DNA from 3 places in the Stenotrophomonas sp. 57 genome. Region 1 is predicted to be linked to each of the others. Evidence: predicted binding sites of a transcription regulator. Region 1 holds the regulator's gene; each other region holds the start of a gene.
The links. The regulator FliA, encoded in region 1, starts transcription of late flagellar genes. The targets are predictions, from matches to a motif close to TAAAGTTTNNCNNNCNNNGGCCGATAA.
Positions count from the first base shown of each region.

Region 2: a site for FliA is predicted at 1,411-1,437, ahead of QP512_RS20115 (GGDEF domain-containing protein). Genes of this name have one in related genera too.
Region 3: a site for FliA is predicted at 1,496-1,522, ahead of QP512_RS06275 (GGDEF domain-containing protein). Genes of this name have one in related genera too.

Region 1 is NZ_CP127407.1:2,101,936-2,105,182, reverse strand. It holds gene flhF (flagellar biosynthesis protein FlhF) at 1-602, shown strand, start outside; gene QP512_RS09655 (P-loop NTPase) at 589-1,476, shown strand; gene QP512_RS09650 (RNA polymerase sigma factor FliA) at 1,473-2,216, shown strand; gene cheY (chemotaxis response regulator CheY) at 2,274-2,666, shown strand; gene QP512_RS09640 (protein phosphatase CheZ) at 2,666-3,247, shown strand, end outside.
Region 2 is NZ_CP127407.1:4,385,328-4,388,574, reverse strand. It holds gene QP512_RS20120 (YchJ family protein) at 1-83, shown strand, start outside; gene QP512_RS20115 (GGDEF domain-containing protein) at 87-1,367, opposite strand; gene egtB (ergothioneine biosynthesis protein EgtB) at 1,511-2,782, shown strand; gene egtD (L-histidine N(alpha)-methyltransferase) at 2,779-3,247, shown strand, end outside.
Region 3 is NZ_CP127407.1:1,362,880-1,366,126, forward strand. It holds gene QP512_RS06275 (GGDEF domain-containing protein) at 48-1,463, opposite strand; gene QP512_RS06280 (TonB-dependent siderophore receptor) at 1,751-3,247, shown strand, end outside.

The sequences.
Region 1 (3,247 bases):
GCGCCGGCAAGACCACCACCATCGCCAAGCTGGCCTCGCGCTTCGCCGAGAAGCACGCGCCGCGTGACGTGGCCCTGGTGACCACCGACACCACCCGCATCGGCGCCCGCGAGCAGCTGTACGGCTACGGCCGCCAGCTCGGCATCGCCGTGCACGAGGCCAACAGCGGCACCGACCTGGACCAGCTGCTGGAACGCCTGAAGGACTACAAGCTGGTGCTGATCGACACCGCCGGGCTGGGCCCGCGCGACCGCGCACTGGCCGCCCAGCTGCAGTGGCTGCGCGCCGCCCGCCAGGTCCGCACCCTGCTGGTGCTGCCGGCCAACACCAGCTTCGGCGACATGGACGAGGTGGTCCGCCGCTTCGGCGCCGCCAACCTGCAGGGCCTGGTACTGAGCAAGCTGGACGAGACCGGCCGCTTCGGCAACGCCCTGTCGGTGGCCGTGGACCATGCCCTGCCGATCACCTGGGTGACCGATGGCCAGGACGTTCCGGACGACCTGCACCGGGCCAGTGCAGCCAATCTTGTACTTCGCCTTGAAGATTTGCGCCGAGCGGCCGATATGCCCTGCAACCCGGAGTTGAACCATGCCGTCGCGTGAGTACGCCAAGCTGACCAAGACCTTCCCGCTGTCGGCCACCCGCAGCGAGCCGCTCGGCCCTGTGCGCACCATTGCCGTGACCGGCGGCAAGGGCGGCGTGGGCAAGACCAATGTCTCGGCCAACCTGGCCGTGGCACTGGCCGGCATGGGCAAGCGCACGCTGCTGCTGGACGCCGACCTTGGCCTGGCCAACATCGACGTGATCCTGGGACTGAACCCCACCTTTACGCTGGCCGACCTGGTCGCCGGCCGCTGCTCGCTGGACGACGTCATCGTCGAAGGCCCGAATGGCGTGCTGGTGGTCCCGGCCGCGTCCGGCCGCCGGCACATGGCCGAGCTGGCCCCGGCCGAGCATGTCGGCCTGGTCAACGTGTTCTCCGAACTGGAACGCGAGCTGGACATCATGGTGGTCGACACCGCCGCCGGCATCACCGACGGCGTGCTGACCTTCTGCCAGGCCGCGCAGGACACCGTGGTGGTGGTCTGTGACGAACCGGCTTCGATCACCGATGCCTACGCACTGATCAAGGTGCTGTCACGCGAGCGCGGCGTGGACCGCATCCAGGTGGTGGCCAACATGGTGCGCGATCCCAACGAAGGCCGCGTGCTGTACGAGAAGCTGACCCGCGTCTGCGAGAAGTTCCTTGCCGATGTCTCGCTGAACTACCTGGGCTGCGTGCCGCAGGATGACTGGCTGCGCCTGTCGGTGCAGCGCCAGCAGCCGGTGGTGAAGGCTTATCCGTCCAGCCCGGCCGCGCTGGCGATCACCGAGATTGCCCGCCGCACCGCCCGCTGGCAGGCGCCGACCGAGCCGCGTGGCGGCGTCGAGTTCTTCCTCGAGCGCATCCTCAAGCAGCGCGGGGTGGCCGCATGAAAGGCGCAGCCCAGTACCGGGAGGTCCAGCGCTCGGCAGCCAACGAGGTCATCGCCCAGCACTCGGATCTGGTGCGGCGCATCGCCCACCACCTGGCTGCGCGGTTGCCGGCCAGCGTCGAAGTGGACGACCTGATCCAGGCCGGCATGATGGGCCTGATCGAAGCCTCGCGCAGCTATGACGCCGACCAGGGCGCCTCGTTCGAGACCTATGCCTCGATCCGCATCCGTGGCTCGATGATCGACGAGATCCGCCGCGGCGACTGGGTGCCGCGTTCGGTGCACCGCCGTGCGCGTGACGCCGCCGCCACCATCCGCCGCCTCGAACAGAGCAGCGGCCGTGCCGCCAGCGCCACCGAAGTGGCCGCGGCGATGGAGATGCCGTTGCCAGAGTACCTGCGGTTGATGGAAGACGCCGCACGCGGCCAGGTGCTGAGCCTGGAATCGCGCATCGAGGACCAGGGCGAGCTGGACACCGTCGCCCAGGGCGGCCCGACCCCACAGCAGGTGCTGGAGCGCGGCGAATTCGGCCGCGAGCTGGGCAAGGCCATCGGCCACCTGCCCGAGCGCGAACAGCTGGTGCTCTCGCTGTACTACGAGCAGGAGCTGAACCTGAAGGAGATCGGCGCAGTGCTCGGCGTGAGCGAATCGCGGGTCTGCCAGATCCACGGCCAGGCGGTACTGCGCCTGCGGGGCCGACTGAAGATATTCGAGGCGGTCGACGCCGGCCTTGAAGAATGAACATCCCCGAGGCGGCTGCCCCCGGCCGCCCGGAATGAACAACAAAGGAACTCTGCTTTGAACAAGAACATGCGCATCCTGATCGTCGACGACTTTTCGACCATGCGTCGCATCGTCAAGAACCTGCTGGGCGATCTGGGCTTCACCAACACCGCCGAAGCCGAGGACGGGCATGCCGCGCTGTCGTTGCTGCAGAGCCAGCCGTTCGATTTCGTGGTCACCGACTGGAACATGCCGGTGATGACCGGCATCGAGCTGCTGAAGGCGATCCGCGCCGACGCCAAGCTGAAAACGCTGCCTGTGCTGATGGTCACCGCCGAAGCCAAGCGCGAGCAGATCATCGAAGCGGCACAGAGCGGCGTCAACGGCTACATCATCAAGCCGTTCACCGCGCAGACGCTGGAAGAGAAGCTGGGCAAGATCTTCGAACGCCTGGCGGCCAGCGCCTGATGGATACCACGGTCGACAGGAACGCCCTCGCCCTGCGCCTGCAGGAAGCCCTGGACGCGCTGGAGTCCGGTGACGAAGCCGCTTGGCGGCAACGCATCGACGGACTGGTCGCGCTGCGCACGCAGCCGATGATGAGCGGCCTTTCGCGGCTGGCCCGCGAGCTGGGTCAAGCGCTGGGTGAACTGCCGACCGTGCCGAGCGAAGCCGGTGAACTGGACGACGCCTGCGCACGCCTGGACCACGTGGTGGCGATGACCGAACAGGCCACCCACCGCACCCTGGACCTGGCCGAGGAATGCCGCAGCCTGACCGAACAGCTGCGCGCCGAAGGCCTGCAGCCCGGCCAGGACGCGCAGCTCGAGCGCATCCGCCACAACCTCACCGAAATCGCCCTGACCCAGAGCTACCAGGACCTGACCGGACAGATCATCCGGCGCGTGGTCGGCATCGTGCGCCGCGTACACGAAGGTTTCGGCGCACTCGGCCTGCCGCCGGAACAGCATCGCACCGACCCGGAACTGGCCGGGCCGGCATTGAAGGGACTGGACCGCCACGCGGTCTCGCAGAACGACGCCGACGAC
Region 2 (3,247 bases), 2.2 Mb from region 1:
GCGGCGGCAGTGCGGTGAAGATGACCGAGCACAGCCGCTTCCTGCGCATCGACGGCCGTTGGTACTACCTCGACGCGGTCTGAGCCTCAGCCGCCGCGTACCGCCAGCACGCGCTGGCCGCCGTGCGCGCGGACCTGGTTGCGGCCCTCGTCCTTGGCCACGTACAGCGCCTGGTCGGCGGCCTTGATCACCGCCACCGGGCGGGGGTCCACGCGGCTGTCGGCCAGCCCGATGCTGACCGTCACCTGCACTACCTGGCCGCTGCCGCCGCGCCCGCGCTGCTGGCGACCGGTCTCGTCGTCGCGGCTGCGCGTACCGCGGTCGCGCAACTGCATGCGGGTGTCCTCGATGCTCTGGCGCAGCGCTTCCACCGCGTCCACGCAGGCCGCCGCCGGCCGGTCGAGGAAAACGACCGCGAACTCCTCGCCGCCGTAGCGGAACGCGCGGCCTCCGTCGCCAACCCGCGCGAGCCGCGAGGCCACCAGTCGCAGTACATCGTCGCCGGTATCGTGGCCGTGGGTGTCGTTGAACGATTTGAAGTGGTCCACATCCACCATCGCGATGCTGTAGGTGCCCCGCGCCCGCTGCAGGGTCTCGTTGAACGCGCGCCGTCCCGGCAGGCCGGTCAGTTCATCGCGGAACGCCATGTGGAATGACTCCTGCAGCATCGCGCCCAGCATCAGCAGCAGCGCGGCACTGCTCAGCGCCGGCAGCAGCACCGGCTTCAGGAACACCCGCGGCAGCATCCACCACAGGCACAGCAGCGCCAGCAGCATCGCCGTGTGCAGCGGGCGAGGGCGCTGCCAGGCCAGCCAGCCCAGGGCCGTGGTGGCGGTCAAGAACAGCAGGGCCGGCAGCTGTGCCAGCGCATTCCAGTCGCTCGGAATCCAGGCGAAGTGCCGGTTCGACAGCAGGTCATGCATGCCCTGCGGCTGCTGCGCGGCCAGCAGGGCGAAGATCGCCAGCAGGGTGCCGCTACCGATCCCGCGCAGCAGCAGGTCCTGGCGCCGCCGGCCACGCTCGGGCCACAGCGCATGCAAGGTAAACAGCAGCGGCAGCCAGGCGGATACCGCATGGAAGCGCAGCGGCGTCAGCGGGCTGATGTAGCCCAGCCGCAGGTAGTGGGCGAGGTCGGGGTGCAGCACCGTGAACACGGCCGCCACCAGCAACAGCATGCACAAGGTGCGCACCTGGTTGTACATCAGCGCCAGCCCCGCACCCAAGCAGGCCAGCAACCAAGGCAGCACGCGCTGGCCGGCTCGGCCGACATCCTCGTCGCCCAGGGTAGCCCACAGCACCAGTGCGACCAGCAGGGCGGGCAGCACGAACAGGTAATGCGCAGGCTGGCGGAGCGGATGATCGGACAAGCGGTAATTCCAGCGCGGTCACTACACGGTCGCAGCACTGCCGTTAGCGGCGTTGGCGCAGGGTTCTTGAATGGGCGCGATGTGAATGCGCTGCCGCCATGCGATGACATCGCGCTCACCCGCGGCAGACGAAGCTGGTGCCCATGGACAGCGCAACCCTCGCCGTCGCTGCCCCGCAGCGTGAACTCGCCAGCCACTTCGCCCATGTGCGTGGACGCAGCCAGCAACTGGCGGCACCGCTCAGCGCCGAAGACGCGATGCTGCAGAGCATGGACGATGCCAGCCCGGCCAAATGGCACCTGGCCCACACCACCTGGTTCTTCGAGCGCTTCGTGCTGGCCAGCGTACGCGGCCACCAGCCGTGGGATCCGGCCTGGGACTTTCTCTTCAACAGTTACTACAAGAGCCTCGGCCCGGCCCATGCCCGCCCACGCCGTGGCCTGCTGTCGCGGCCCTCGCTGCAGCAGGTGCGCGACTATCGCCGGCACGTCGATGAGCAGCTGCTGGCGCGCCTGGCCGACGGCGATCTCGGTGAAGAGGCGCTGCAGCACCTGCAGCTGGGCCTGCAGCACGAACAGCAGCACCAGGAACTGCTGCTGACCGACATCAAGCACGCCCTGTGGTGCAACCCGCTGCAGCCGCCCTATCGCGAAGACCTCGCGGCGGTCACCAGCGTGCACAGCGCACAGGGATGGGTTGCGCGGGAAGAACGCATCGTCAGCGTCGGTGCAGCGCGTTGGCCGCAGCACGCGCCCTTCGCCTACGACAACGAATCACCACCGCACCGCGTGCTGCTGCCTGCACACGCCATCGCCGAGCGCCCGCTCAGCAACGGCGAGTACCGTGCCTTCGTCGATGCCGGCGGCTACCGTGATCCGCGCTGGTGGCTCAGCGAAGGCTGGGCCCTGTGCGAGGCCGAAGGCTGGCAGCACCCACTGTACTGGCACGACGACCTGCAGCACGAGTACACCCTCGGCGGCTGGCGCGCGCTCGATCCACATGCGCCGGTCTGCCACCTCAGCTATTACGAAGCCGACGCCTGCGCGCGTTGGCATGAGGCACGGCTGCCGACCGAATTCGAATGGGAGGCGGCCGCCGCCACGCAGCCGCCCAGCGGGCACTTCGCCGATGACGACGGGCTGCATCCGCATGCAGGGCAGGGCACGGGCCTGCGCCAGCTGTTCGGCGATGTCTGGGAATGGACCTCCAGCGCCTATGGCGCTTACCCCGGCTTCCAGCCCTTCGGCGGCAACCTGGGCGAGTACAACGGCAAATTCATGTGTGGCCAGTGGGTGTTGCGCGGCGGCAGCTGCGCCACCCCGCGTGGCCACGTCCGCAGCAGTTACCGCAACTTCTTTAATCCACCGGCGCGCTGGCAGTTCTCCGGCGTGCGCCTGGCGAGGGATCTTCCATGAGTACCGTGCAGGACGCGCTGCAGGCGCTGACCGACCTCACTCCCGGCCGCCAGCAGATCATGGCCGACGCCGTGGCCGGCCTTTCGTGCGCCACACGCCAGCTGCCGTCCAAGTATTTCTACGACGCGCGCGGGTCGCGCCTGTTCGAGCAGATCACCCACACCCGCGAGTACTACCCCACGCGCACCGAGCTGGCCCTGCTCGACCAGGTGCTGCCGGAGATCGCCAGCGCCGTCGGCGCCCATGCCCACGTGGTCGAACTGGGCAGTGGCAGTGGTCGCAAGACCGCCCTGCTGCTGGCTGCCCTGCACGATCCGGTGGCCTACACCCCCATCGAAATCTCGCGCGCCGCGCTGCTGTCCAGCATCGACCACCTGGCCCCGGCGCTGCCGCAGGTGGAGATGCTGCCGGTCTGCGCCGACTTCACCCGCCCGGTGCAGGTCCCCGAACCGGAACGCCAGGCCG
Region 3 (3,247 bases), 740 kb from region 1:
ACCAACCGTCGAATCCACCACCATCGGGAATTTGCATTTCCGTCGGTTCACCGCTGCAATGCCCGCCGCCCCGGAGCGTCCTGCAACGCGTCGCTGGCCACCACCACGCGGTTGCGGCCGCTGCGCTTGGCCTCGTACATCGCGGCATCGGCACGCGCCATCAACCGCTCGTAATCCGGATGACCATCGTGACCGGCCACACCGATGCTGGCAGTCAAGGCCAATACCTGCCCGTTGGCCAGCGCCACCGGCGACTGCGCGATCTGCCGGCGCAGGCTTTCGGCAATCACTCCCGCCTGGGATTCACTGGCCGCGACCAGCACCACCACGAACTCCTCACCGCCATAGCGGAACAGGTAATCACTGCCGCGTGTCAGCTGCCCCAGCAGGCCGGCCACGTGCTGCAACGCGCGATCGCCGGCATCGTGGCCGTAGCCGTCGTTGATCGCCTTGAAATGGTCCAGATCGAGCAGCAGCAGCGAGAACGGCGTGCGGTTGCGCGTGGCCAGCTCGATTTCCCGGCGCAGCACGGTGGGCAGGAAGCGCCGGTTGAGCAGGTTGGTCAGGGCATCGCTGCCGGCGTCGAGTTCGCCGATGCGTTCGAACAGCAGCGTCATCAAGGTACGGATCGCGGCCAGGTCCTCGCGGATGGCCGGCAGCACCGCCAGTCGTTGCGCCGGAGCATCGCCGCTCGCGCGCAGCAGGTGCCCGTCAATGCGGGCCATCAACTGGCCCACCTGCTGCGTTTCGCTGCTTTCGCCGAAGCTGGGGATGCCCTTGTGGGTGAACCACAGGCCGAACTCGGAGGTGGCCAGGCTGGCGCTGTCGCTGCCCTGCACATGGCCGGCCAGCGCGTAGAGCAGGGCGTTTTCCCAGTCCAGCAGCAACGCGCGCTGGCGCTCGCGTTCGGTGCTGACGTTCTGCACCAGCGAGAACAGCCGGTACGCCGCATCGGCACGGCTGGAGCGTTCGCGTGCGTGCGTGTAGGCCAGGGTCATGCCTTCCATGGCGATGTCCATGATCGCACTGAGGCAGTCGATGGCGGCGAAGGCAGTGGCGCTGTCCGGTGCATCGTCGCGCAGGCGGACGAACAGCTCGTGCTTGAGCACGCGCGCGCCACGGGTCACCAGATCGACCGGGATGCCAACCCGCGCATGCACGTCGCCGATCACCCGCTGTGAGGCGACGGTGGCGGCGATGCCGGCGGCGTCGGTAGTCAGCAGCTGCACCAGCCAGCGCTGCATGGCCGGTTGCAGGCGTTGCTTGACCTGCTCGTGGGACAGGAAGCGGCGTGCGCGGCCATCCTGCAGCAGGACTTCATAGAAGCGCTGGGCCAGCGCCGGTGGTGCGTCCGCGGCGGCCGCGCGCAGCTGGGCGGTGGCGGCAGGGCCGGCCTGCTGCAGGCAGTGCTGCCACGCCTCGGCCAGCGGCTGGCTGGCTTCATCCAGTTGGGGTGTTTCCACGTCGATCTCTGACTGCGTACGGCAAACCACGGGTATCGGCCGCGGTGGCGTGCGGTTGATGGCGGGGTAGCCGGGCAGTTTACGCGCGGTGCAGGGTTGCACGGTGCGCGAAGCACACGTGCGCCGCTGCGGCAATGAGTGAACGCATTTGAGAATCACTCGCATTGATGGGAGAATGCACGCACGGATCGGGCCGCAGGCGCCCTGCAGCGACGGTCCGCCTCCCCCTCGTCGTTGCCTCAAGCCCTTTGCCAGAGGCCCCGTTGCCCTGCCAGAAGGTCCAGATCATGTCTCCTGCCGTTGTCCTTTCGCCGCGCCCGCTGGCGCTCGCCGTTGCCGCCCTGCTGGCGGGCAGCGCCCTGGCCGCCCGGGCCGAGACCGACGCCACCGATATCGACACGGTGCACGTCACCGCCTCGCAGATCGCGCGCCAGGCGCTGGGTACCTCGACCATCACCGCCGAGGATATCGCCAAGCGCCCGCCGGCCAACGACATCGCCGAGCTGCTGCGCACCATGCCGGGCGTCAACCTGACCGGCAACAGCGCTTCCGGCCAGTACGGCAACAACCGCCAGATCGATCTGCGTGGCATGGGGCCGGAAAACACCCTGATCCTGGTCGATGGCAAACGCATCGGCGCACGTGACGCCGTGCGCATGGGCCGCAGCGGCGAGCGCAACACGCGCGGTGACACCAACTGGGTGCCGGCGGAGATGATCGAGCGCATCGAAGTGCTGCGCGGTCCGGCGGCAGCACGCTACGGCTCCGGTGCCTCGGGCGGCGTGGTGAACATCATCACCAAGCGCCCGACCGGTGACCTGACCGGTGCAGTCGATCTGTACGGCCTGGTGCCCGAGCACAGTGCCGAAGGCGGCAGCGAGCGCGTCGGCCTGCAGTTGAGTGGCCCGATGACCGACACCCTGTCGTTCCGCCTGTACGGCAACCTCAACAAGACCGACGCCGATTCGCTGGACCTCAACCGCCAGTACGCCACCAACCCGAGCGCGGTGCCGCCGGCCGGCCGCGAGGGCGTCAAGAACCGCGACGTCAACGCGCTGCTGCGCTGGGACGTGACCGCCAACCAGGTGGTCGAGTTCGAGGCGGGCACCAGCCGCCAGGGCAACATCTACGCCGGCGACCGCGCGGTCAGCACCACCGGCACCTCCACCGGCGTCGACCTCGCGGCGCTGGCCGAAGGTGAGGCGGAGACCAACCGCATGTACCGCAACACCGGCGCGATCACCCATCGTGGCCGCTGGGGCGACGTGACCTCGCGGGTGACGGCTGCGGTGGAAGCGGTGAACAACTCGCGCATCAATGAAGGCCTGGCAGGTGGCCCGGAGGGCAGCTTCAACGGCACCGACTGGTCAACCTCGCGCCTGCGCAATTACCAGCTGGACGGTGAAGTCAGCTTCCCGACCACGCTGGGCGGTGCCGAGAACATCTGGACGCTGGGCTTTGAATACCTCGACAGCCGCCTGACCGATCCGTACTCGATGAGCCAGTCCAGCAGCAGCGGGGGCGGCTTCCCGGGCCTGTCGGCGGATCGCGCGCGGGGCAAGGCCGATGCGCAGACCACCGCGGTGTTCGTGGAAGACAACATCTACATTGGCGAGCGCTGGATCGTGACCCCGGGCCTGCGCTTCGACCATCACAGCCAGTTCGGCAACAACACCAGCCCCAGCCTCAACGCGCAGTTCCGCATCAACAGCGACTGGGTGGTGAAGGGCGGTATCGCGCGTGCGTTCAAGGCACCGAACCTGTACCAGTCGAATCCGGATTAT